One region of the Paenibacillus sp. T2-29 genome, then DNA from elsewhere that is predicted to be linked to it. Evidence: riboswitches for the same ligand, from Rfam matches in the RefSeq annotation. Region 1 holds a riboswitch; each other region holds the start of a gene.
The links. A riboswitch is a leader RNA that binds a small molecule or an ion and turns the genes downstream of it on or off. The one in region 1 is predicted to bind glycine.
Positions count from the first base shown of each region.

Region 1 (3,279 bases):
CTTTTCCGTGCTGCAAACCGTGATTGAAACGGCACCTAAGCTGCTGGAGGATTTGCACAACTATGAGCATCGCGAAACGATATTATATGCCGGGACGATTGCCCTGAACGGTACGCTGCAAATGGGCTACTTCGGGGATTGGGCTTCGCATACCATTGAACATGCACTATCTGCTGTATATGATATTCCTCATGCTGGCGGTCTAGCGATTCTGTTTCCCAACTGGATGAGACATACAGTGGATCAGGATGCTGCACGCATGAAGCGGCTGATGCTCAGTATGTTCGACTTGGACACTGTAGGTAAAACTGACAGAGAAATTGCCTTGGAAGGTATTGACTGTCTAAGTGCGTTCTGGACAAGTCTTGGTGCCCCTTCTACCCTGGCCGATTACAACATTAATGATGAACAATTGGAAAACATCGCAAGCATTGCGGCCCGTGAAATGGAGCACGGAGGTTTCGGTAATTATCAAAAGCTGAAACAGGAAGATATTTTAGCTATTTTGCGTGCATCGTTATAACAATTAAAAGGGAGTGTCCTCAAGCCTGTGATGGCTGAGAGCACTCCCTTTTATTATTTATGAATTGATCGTTTGTCCTTTTTCTTCTACTTGGATAGCCGCCCCTACATTGGCACCTGCAAGAATGCCCTTTTTCTTATTAGGATACAAAGAATTCATATAGGTTCGGGTTTCTGCAACGACAATGCCTGACAAGCCGAGCAGTGCAATCAGGTTTGGAAAAGCCATCATTGCGTTAAAAATATCTGCCAGCAGCCAAATCGCATCCAATTTAATGAACGCGCCCCCGCCAACCAGTACAATGAACAGATAACGATAAGGCTTGATCCACTTGACCCCAAGCAAGTATTCAACACAGCGTTCTCCGTAATAGTTCCAGCCGAGCATGGTGGTGAATGCGAACATAATCAGGATGATGGTGAGCAGTTCTGCTCCCAGCGGAAATGCACTGGAAAATGCTTGCTGAGTCATCAAACCTGCATCGGTAGGCCCGCTCCACACCCCGCTGACCAGTAGCGTCAACCCGGTCATCACACAAATAACCATCGTATCAATAAACACACCCGTCATGGAAATCAGCCCTTGTTCCGCAGGCCATTTGGTTTTGGCAGCTGCGGCTGCAATCGGTGCGCTTCCCAATCCAGCCTCATTGGCAAAAATACCTCTGGCTACCCCGCTACGCATGGCCAGCATAATCGTAGCTCCTGCAAATCCACCCGTTGCCGATGTAGTTGAAAATGCCGAATGAAGCACAAGCGCGATTGCGGCAGGAAGCTGGTCAGCAAACCGAATCAGTACAATAATACAAATCAGTACGTACAAGCCTGTTTTAAAAGGAACGACCTTCGTCGATACCTTGGCAATGCTTTTGAGTCCTCCAATGGTGACAAGAGCTGTAAGGACAGCAATAGTCAGTGCCGTTACAATCGGCGGAACGCCAAAACTGTTTTCAGTGGAAGATACAATCGCCTTGACCTGAGGAAATGTTCCGATCCCGAACAACGCTACCAGCATCCCCGAGAAAGCAAACAGCATCGCCAACGGTTTAAAGCGGCGTCCCAGGCCTTTTTCAATATAATACATCGGGCCGCCGGAGAATTGTCCATTCCGATCCTTCACCCGGTATTTTACCGCAAGTACACCTTCCGCGTATTTCGTCGCCATCCCAAAGAAGGCTGCAACGACCATCCAGAACAAGGCACCCGGCCCGCCCAGCTTAATGGCTGTCGCTACGCCGACAATACTTCCTGTACCAACGGTAGCCGCCAGCGCCGTACTCAAAGCCGCAAAGCTGCTTACATCCCCGCTGCCTTCATTCGGGGCCTTACCGATGAGCTTGATCGCCAGAGGCAGGCGGAATACCTGCAACATTTTTAGACGTATGGTCAGCCATAACCCCGTTCCCATGACAAGGACGATGAGAGGCGCCCCCCATATCCAACTGCTAATCGTTTCTAACACATGTACCAAATTCATTTCAACCCGCTCCTCCAGCATATTAGAAAACAAAAAAGAGTCAAATCCGTTGATTCGACTCCTGAAGAGGTTAAAGGCACGAAAAATAAACCATCTGGTGCAGGATTCTACCTCTAAAAAGCTCATAAAAGCCTAGGGCACTCCCTGTCACAGGTTATTCGCGTCTCTGTCCTTTTGCCTGAGAGTTTAAGCAGATGATAATCTGCGGTGCACCTTCGGCGCCCAATTAAGGGTCTCTCCAGAGTTCTGTCCGTTTACGGTCCCTGCTTGTTGCTGTAAATCAGCTTAAGCACCTGAGAGTTTTGCCCCTTCGGTCGGAACTTTCGTTCCATCTCCCGCAAACATCAACCAGACATATGAAATTTTTATTTATTATACAGAAAACTTTCAGCGTATTACAAGTGAAAAATTTGTGAAGCCCTCTGACAAATCAATAGGGTGTCTATACAAAAAGCGGGTACAGCAGATTGCATCCTAAGGATTTTCTCTGCTGTACCCGCCCAAAACGATATAGAATTACAATTCTTCACCATTGGTTGCTATCACATTTTTATACCAGTTAAATGAGTCCTTTTTGGAGCGTTGGAGCGTTCCGTTACCGTCATCATCCAAATCAACGTAAATAAATCCGTAGCGCTTGGACATTTCGGAAGTAGACATGCTCACAAGGTCGATAGGACCCCAGCTGGTGTAACCAATCAGATCAACACCGTCAGCAATGGCTTCCTTCATTTGGGCAATATGCTGACGCAAGTAATCAATGCGATACGTGTCATGCACAGAGCCGTCCTCTTCTACCTTATCGTACGCACCCAGGCCATTTTCCACGATGAACAGCGGCTTTTGGTAACGGTCATAAAACGTATTTAGTGTAACACGCAGGCCGATCGGATCAATCTGCCATCCCCAATCGGAGGACTGCAAATACGGATTTTTCACACCGCCAATCAGGTTCCCTGCTGCCTTTTCTCCTTCTGGACCTGCCGATACGGTCAAGGTCATGTAGTAGCTAAATGAGATAAAATCAACCGTATTATTTTTCAAAATTTCAGCATCACCGGGTTCTGTCTGGATCACAATATTATTTTCTTCAAAATAGCGGTTCATATAGTTGGGATACTCCCCACGAGCATGCACATCCGTAAAGAACAGGTTCATTTGATTTTCATGCTGTGCTTTCAGAATATCCTCTGGGTTACACGTATGTGGGTAGCTTTCAATGCGAGCCAGCATACAGCCGATCTGAGCACCCGGAATGATCTCATGTCCCCGTTTGGTCG
Region 1 is NZ_JBREVE010000006.1:286,924-290,202, reverse strand. It holds gene ACU1JV_RS18525 (iron-containing alcohol dehydrogenase) at 1-523, shown strand, start outside; gene ACU1JV_RS18520 (alanine/glycine:cation symporter family protein) at 581-1,999, opposite strand; glycine riboswitch at 2,156-2,251, opposite strand; glycine riboswitch at 2,263-2,347, opposite strand; gene ACU1JV_RS18515 (glycoside hydrolase family 1 protein) at 2,516-3,279, opposite strand, start outside.

Region 2 (3,279 bases), on a different contig from region 1:
TGCCAAAGGATTGATCTGCGGTTACAATGTCCGTAGCATTCACGTCGCCAAGCGCATTATAACGGAAACGAACACCAAAGTTGGTTGCCAGCCAATCGGAGCTAGTTAACCCCTGCATCGCCGGTGATGCTGCTTCTTCTGTAGTCATCCCTTTGGCCGGATTAGTATAGGCTCCACGACGGTAGCCATTCATAACCTCAGAGGAATCCCAACGGTTTTTGTTACGGTCCGCATTATAGTGGTCGGAGATGAAGAAGACACTTCCCCCGTTATTCACATATTGCAGCAGGGCAGCCTGCTCGGATGCCTTAAAGGCAACATTCGCCTCACCGATGATGAACACATCATATTGGCGCAGCTTATCATAGGTTATGGCCTGTTCTCCATAAGTAAAAGGAATGGGACGGTTCAGTTGGTCCACTGTAAAACCTACATTACGCAATCCATTGGCAAAGTCGGAGAAGGCGCCTTCAATGACCCAATCTGCTGCCCCAGCCGTCTGTGCGTGTGTATTATCGAACAGCACCTTTTTGCCTTTGCCATCCGGCAGTGTAGTACCGGGTTGACCCGGGTTTCCAGGTTCAGGTTCGCCAGGTTCACCTGGTTCCCCCGGCTCGCTTCCGTTCACCAGTTCAACAGTGCTTGGACTTTTCACTCCACCAAAATTATTGTAGGTGCCAAGTGTACCCGTCACACGGATTTTGCTGCCAATCAGCTCAGGATGGCCTGTTAGCCCAAATTGCCCTCTGTACGCTGATGTCAGCTGTACATCCAATAGATTAGACGTGCTTCGTTCATTGGCCTGGTCGGCAATCAGTACGTTAAAATCATTCGCAAACGGAGAAGAAAAATTAGCCGTTTTCGATCCGGTAGCATGTCCGACGATGTAACCTTCCACCGTCACTGTGCCTCCACTGCCTTGGCGCTGGAGTGCCTCGGCTACTGTCAGTGCTCCCTCCGCTTTGACCTGACCGAATGGAACGAAGATCCCGATCAGCAGCGATACGATCGCTGCCAGATGCAGCACCCCTTTCAAGCGTGAACCTGTGAACCGCAAGCCTTTTACCATACGTCAATATCCCTCCTATAATTTCATAAATGTAATTGTCCTCTATCAGATTAGCTATCAATCTTCTAATTCCTTCCTGATTTCATCCATAATTATGTAAATTTTATTCTTATTTATCGGAAACTCGCTTGTTTATGTAAAAATTGAACCCTGCGATTGACACCGAGCACAGCATACATTACGCTAAGAAAGATATGTAGAACGGTATACGCGAATGAAGATGACGGGAGAGTCTGTCCAGGGGCTTACACGCTGGCGGCACCGAAGGAGCAAGACGCCAACACCCGGCTGGCGGATAATCTCTCAGGTCCATGTATCGTCATCTGACGCAACTCTGGAGAGAGCGCAAGCCACCCAAGGGGTAAGGCGGTAAGGACACCGCACGAAACTCTCAGGTAACGAGGACAGAGATAAGGGAAACTTCCTTATCCTGTCCTTTTTTGCGCTCACATTGTACGTCAGCATTAGGAACCGTCATAGCCGCGCAAAAACGCGGAAATACCATATACTATGGTACTAGAACATACAGGGGGCCACACCATGCGTTTCAAAGATGTATTTTCCATTATCGGTCCGGCCATGACCGGACCTTCCAGTTCACACACTGCAGGCGCGGTGCGGCTTGCACGCGTTGCCCGTCACTGGCTCGGGACGCAGCCTGACCGTGCCCGCATGACACTGTACGGCTCCTTCGCCGACACATACAAAGGACACGGTACAGACCTGGCGCTCATCGCAGGACTGCTCAATTACGATACAGACGACCACCGAATTCCAGATGCCGAGCAATGGGCGGAGCAGGCCGGGATGATCGTGGAATTTGCCGTCAGCGGACTACCCGCCCCCCATCCGAACACCGTCCGTTTTGAGCTGTGGAAGGGTGAGGATCAGCGTACACTGCTGGGTTCCTCCATCGGCGGTGGCAGCATCCATGTCCAGCAGCTCAACGAATTCCGAGTCAACCTGACCGGAGAGCTGTCTACGTTGGTGCTTCTTCACTCGGATAAGCCCGGTACATTAGGTGCGGTGACTTCAGCGCTCGGCGCTGCTGACATTAACATTGCCTATATGCACGTGGATCGCAAAGGTCGGGATGGAGAAGCACTTACAGCTATCGAAACGGACAGTCCTCCTACGGCTGAATTAATCGCAAAACTACAATCCTTACCACATATGTACGAAATTAAAATGATTAATTTGAAAAAAGGAGCTGAATCTGATGCGATTTAGCCATCTGCATGAAATCAGCGCTATATGCGCTGAGGAATCCACCACGATTGGCCGCCTGATGATTCAAGAGCAGGTACAAGAGACGAATACAACGGAAGAAGAAATCTTCCGCCAAATGTCTGATTATTATGAAGTCATGAAAGAGGCTGTTCATCGTGGTCAGACGCAAGACACCGTATCCCGCAGTGGATTAACGGGCGGCGACGGCAAGCGCTTAGCCGAATATCTGCGGACAGGGGAAACCTGCTCCGGCGATGCCTCCGCGCTCGCCATGGCTTATGCGCTCTCCGTGTCGGAGGTTAATGCGTCCATGGGGCGCATTGTCGCCACGCCCACTGCAGGTTCATGCGGAGTCATCCCCGGTGTGTTCATTAGTGCGCAGGAGCGGTTCGGCTGGGATGATGAGCATATGGTGCACGGCTTGTTCTCAGCCGGAGCCATTGGCTACGTCATCGCCAACAATTCCTTCATTTCCGGCGCGGAGGGAGGCTGTCAGGCTGAGATTGGTTCAGCCATCGGGATGGCCGCTGGCGCTATGGTCGAGCTACGCGGTGGCACACCTGAGCAGGCTGTTCACGCCGTAGGCCTAGCGCTCAAGAACACGCTCGGCCTAATATGCGACCCCGTCGCCGGACTCGTCGAGATTCCGTGTATCGTGCGCAACGGGCTGGGAGCCGTGACCGCACTTGCCGCAGCGGATATGGCTTTGGCGGGTGTGCGCAGCGCCATTCCGTCTGACGAAGTCATTGACGTGATGCTTGAAGTCGGCAGCGCAATGCCGTCAAAGCACCGCGAGACCGCCAAAGGCGGCTTGGCCCAGACCCCCACTGGCAAGCGTTTGACCGAATCCCTTACTCGCAACACATCGGTCAAAAAGGATAAGCCATAATTGGGGTAACCTCCTCTGTATTAAGAAGCGAGTACGTCCCTTAAAAATAAAAGAGCAAGCATGCCGTCCCTAGACGTATGCTTGCTCTTTT
Region 2 is NZ_JBREVE010000014.1:92,709-95,987, forward strand. It holds gene ACU1JV_RS25770 (DUF6359 domain-containing protein) at 1-1,069, opposite strand, end outside; glycine riboswitch at 1,284-1,398, shown strand; gene sdaAB (L-serine ammonia-lyase, iron-sulfur-dependent subunit beta) at 1,610-2,299, shown strand; gene sdaAA (L-serine ammonia-lyase, iron-sulfur-dependent, subunit alpha) at 2,289-3,188, shown strand.
Region 2: it holds a riboswitch for glycine, as region 1 does, so the genes downstream of both, sdaAB (L-serine ammonia-lyase, iron-sulfur-dependent subunit beta) here and ACU1JV_RS18520 (alanine/glycine:cation symporter family protein) in region 1, are expected to answer to the same signal.

Region 3 (3,279 bases), on a different contig from region 1:
GACCAGCTACCATCGCGCCCAGGAACATCGGGATATCGGCCCCCACAATGACCCCCATCGTCATAATGGCACCGATCACACCTCCACGCTGTCCGTGAATCATCGTGCCTCCCGTGTAACCGATCAGCAGTGGCAGCAAATAATTTTTCATCGGATCAACCAGTTGTGCAAAACCCTCATTCGGGAACCACCCGGTCGGAATAAAAAGGGCCGTAATTAATCCCCATGCGATAAAGGCTCCCATATTGGGCATAACCATACCGCTGAGAAAGCGGCCAAAACGCTGTACGGCGACACGAGCGCCACCGTTTGAACTGGACTTTGTGTCCACTGTGCTCATATTCATATCCTCCTTGTGAGTAAATAGCATCACTACCTTTTCTTAAAATTCATACTAAATGACAGCGCTATCTTCATCAACGAAATGAAAACGTACTTTCGTCATGAACGTTGATGACAACATTTAAATTTAAAGTAACGACAAGGCATTATACCTGCATAATTCTTCTTAATATGGCCGATAACAATAGAAATTAGTCGAAAAAACACTGTTGTAAATCTACACAATTTTATAGTGATGCTCTCTTCTAAGTCTGAGCAAACAACGTAAATACGTCTTCTAAAAGACAACAAAAAATAGCCGCTATGTCAGGTCATAGCGACTATTTTATACAAAAACTGAGCGGACTAACGATGCTCTTATTTAATTCAATATCCATATAAAAAATCAGAATAAAGCGCTATTATTTCATGCTGTATTGCTCATTATTGCTCATCCGAAATCAACTGCTCGTACTGCTCCGCAGACAGCAACTTGCCCAGAGCTTCCTCGACACCATTGCTCATCTCTACTTCGATCATCCAACCCTCTTCATAGGGTGATTCATTCACCAGCTCAGGTGTACTTTCCAGAGCTTCATTTACTTTCAAAACGGTTCCCGTCACCGGAGCAAAAAGATCGGATACGGTCTTCACCGATTCAATTGTACCAATCTCCGTCCCCTGTCCAATCGTTGTTCCCGCCCCAGGTAATTCCACAAAAACAATATCACCCAATTGATGCTGTGCAAAGTCTGTAATGCCGATCCGCAACGTCCCATCCACTGTGCGCTGAACCCACTCATGTTCGTCTGTATACCAAAGTTGCTGTTTCACTTCACTCATCCTGCTTCGCCTCACTTCCACATGAATAAAATGCTTTTGATCACCTGTATTAGACAAGTTAAGATTATGACAACAAGAACATCCATGTCAATAATACTAACAAAAATACTTCATACCAACCTATATAGCATAGTCTATCAAAAATAATAACTTGTAACAAACGCTTACATATCCTTATTTATACATTAAATGTTTTTCATATTGTTTCATATGACATTTTTATTGACATTTTGAATGAATTTGCGTATTAATGGGTTATAGTAATTGCTTTTGAAAATACCTCGACAACTGCAAACGCGGATGAACGCGGAGGGAGAGACTACCAAAAATATTCGCATCGCTGTTGTCGTTTGTGAGACAGTTGGGCACGCGAATCGGATCAAGTTGTTATCTGCAAAACCGGGTAACATACCGTTGATCCAAAAGGTAGCGCCGAAGGAGTAAACTTGCATTGCAGGTGAATCTCTCAGGCAAAAGGACCTCTGCCGGACGCATCTCTGGAGAGCATCCGTGAAAAGAGCGGATCACCCAAGGGGAAACCTGGTTCACACCGGGGTAACTTTCTGGTATCAAGGACAGAGCTGAAAGAAGAGTATGGACTGCCGTCTATACGTTTCTTTTAGCCTGTCTTTTTTGTTTAGCCGATTACACTGGATAGGAGTGAAAAAATGTCTAATTTGCGAAGAACACCACTATATTCGTCCTACGGGATGCAGCCCGGGGTTCGTTGTATTGACTTTGGCGGGTGGGAACTCCCCGTTCAGTTTAGCGGCATTCAAAAGGAGCATGAGGCCGTCCGACAACGTGCAGGTTTATTCGATGTATCGCATATGGGCGAGTTCTTGGTTGAAGGCAAAGAAGCTGAGGCTTTTTTGCAACAGGTAACTACGAATGATGTCAGCCAGTTGGAACCGGGCCAAGCACAATATTCACTCCTGTGTTACCCCGATGGAGGCGTAGTGGATGACTTGCTTGTATATTGCAAAGGACCAGAGCGCTACATGCTCGTTGTGAATGCCTCCAACATCGACAAAGATTGGGATTGGCTCATACGCCACGTACCAGCATCGGTTCATCTGGAGAATGTGTCTGATGCGATAGCATTGCTGGCATTACAAGGACCGGAAGCAGCACGTATTGCCGCAGCCGTGACAGATACAGATATTACGAATCTGGTATCTTTCCGATTCCATGAGAACGTGCAATTGTTCGGAGCAAAAGCACTTGTCTCGCGAACTGGATATACCGGCGAAGACGGTTTTGAATTTTATATCCCTGCTGAGGAAGCACCCGCCGTGTGGGATGGTTTGCTTCGTTGCGGTGGATCGTATGGACTGATTCCCGCTGGACTTGGTGCTCGCGATACGCTGCGCTTCGAGGCACGGCTACCGTTGTACGGACAGGAGTTATCTGCCACAATTTCACCGCTTGAGGCTGGGTTAGGTTTCTTCGTCAAGCTGAATAAAGGAGATTTTATCGGCAGGGAAGCACTGCAACGTCAAAAAGAACAAGGAATTCCTCGCAAGTTAATCGGGCTGGAAATGATTGACCGCGGTATCCCGCGCGCTCATTATCCAGTGTTCGCTGAAGGTCAACACATCGGTGAGGTCACAACGGGTACTCAATCGCCCACCTTGAAGCGTAATCTGGGGCTGGCCCTGGTGGACAGTCGTTTTAGCACCCTATCGACACCGCTGGAGGTCGAAATTCGTGGTAAACGCCTGCGTGCGGAAGTGGTCCCAGCCCCCTTTTATAAACGGCTACGCTGATCTTAATCCTCTTCATTCTAAAAAAGCGATCATGTCAGATGTAAAATTCTGGATTTTCCAATTACGACTATGTATTAGCTAATTTACTATCTAAATTTTGCTTTTCGAAAGGAGCCAGAACCTATGAAGCAACATCGCTATCTCCCCATGACCGAACAAGACCAAACTGAAATGCTGCGTGTGGTGGGCGTATCATCCATTGATGATTTATTCAGTGACATTCCAGAGGCTATTCGATACCAAGGGGAACTCCCTCTTTCCTCTCGGCTCGACGAAAGAGCCTTAACCCGCCACATGACCGAGCTGGCCGGACGAAACGCCAATACAGATACCCATGCTAGCTTTC
Region 3 is NZ_JBREVE010000011.1:108,366-111,644, forward strand. It holds gene ACU1JV_RS23595 (PTS mannitol transporter subunit IICB) at 1-340, opposite strand, end outside; gene gcvH (glycine cleavage system protein GcvH) at 766-1,164, opposite strand; glycine riboswitch at 1,557-1,656, shown strand; glycine riboswitch at 1,657-1,753, shown strand; gene gcvT (glycine cleavage system aminomethyltransferase GcvT) at 1,833-2,933, shown strand; gene gcvPA (aminomethyl-transferring glycine dehydrogenase subunit GcvPA) at 3,057-3,279, shown strand, end outside.
Region 3: it holds a riboswitch for glycine, as region 1 does, so the genes downstream of both, gcvT (glycine cleavage system aminomethyltransferase GcvT) here and ACU1JV_RS18520 (alanine/glycine:cation symporter family protein) in region 1, are expected to answer to the same signal.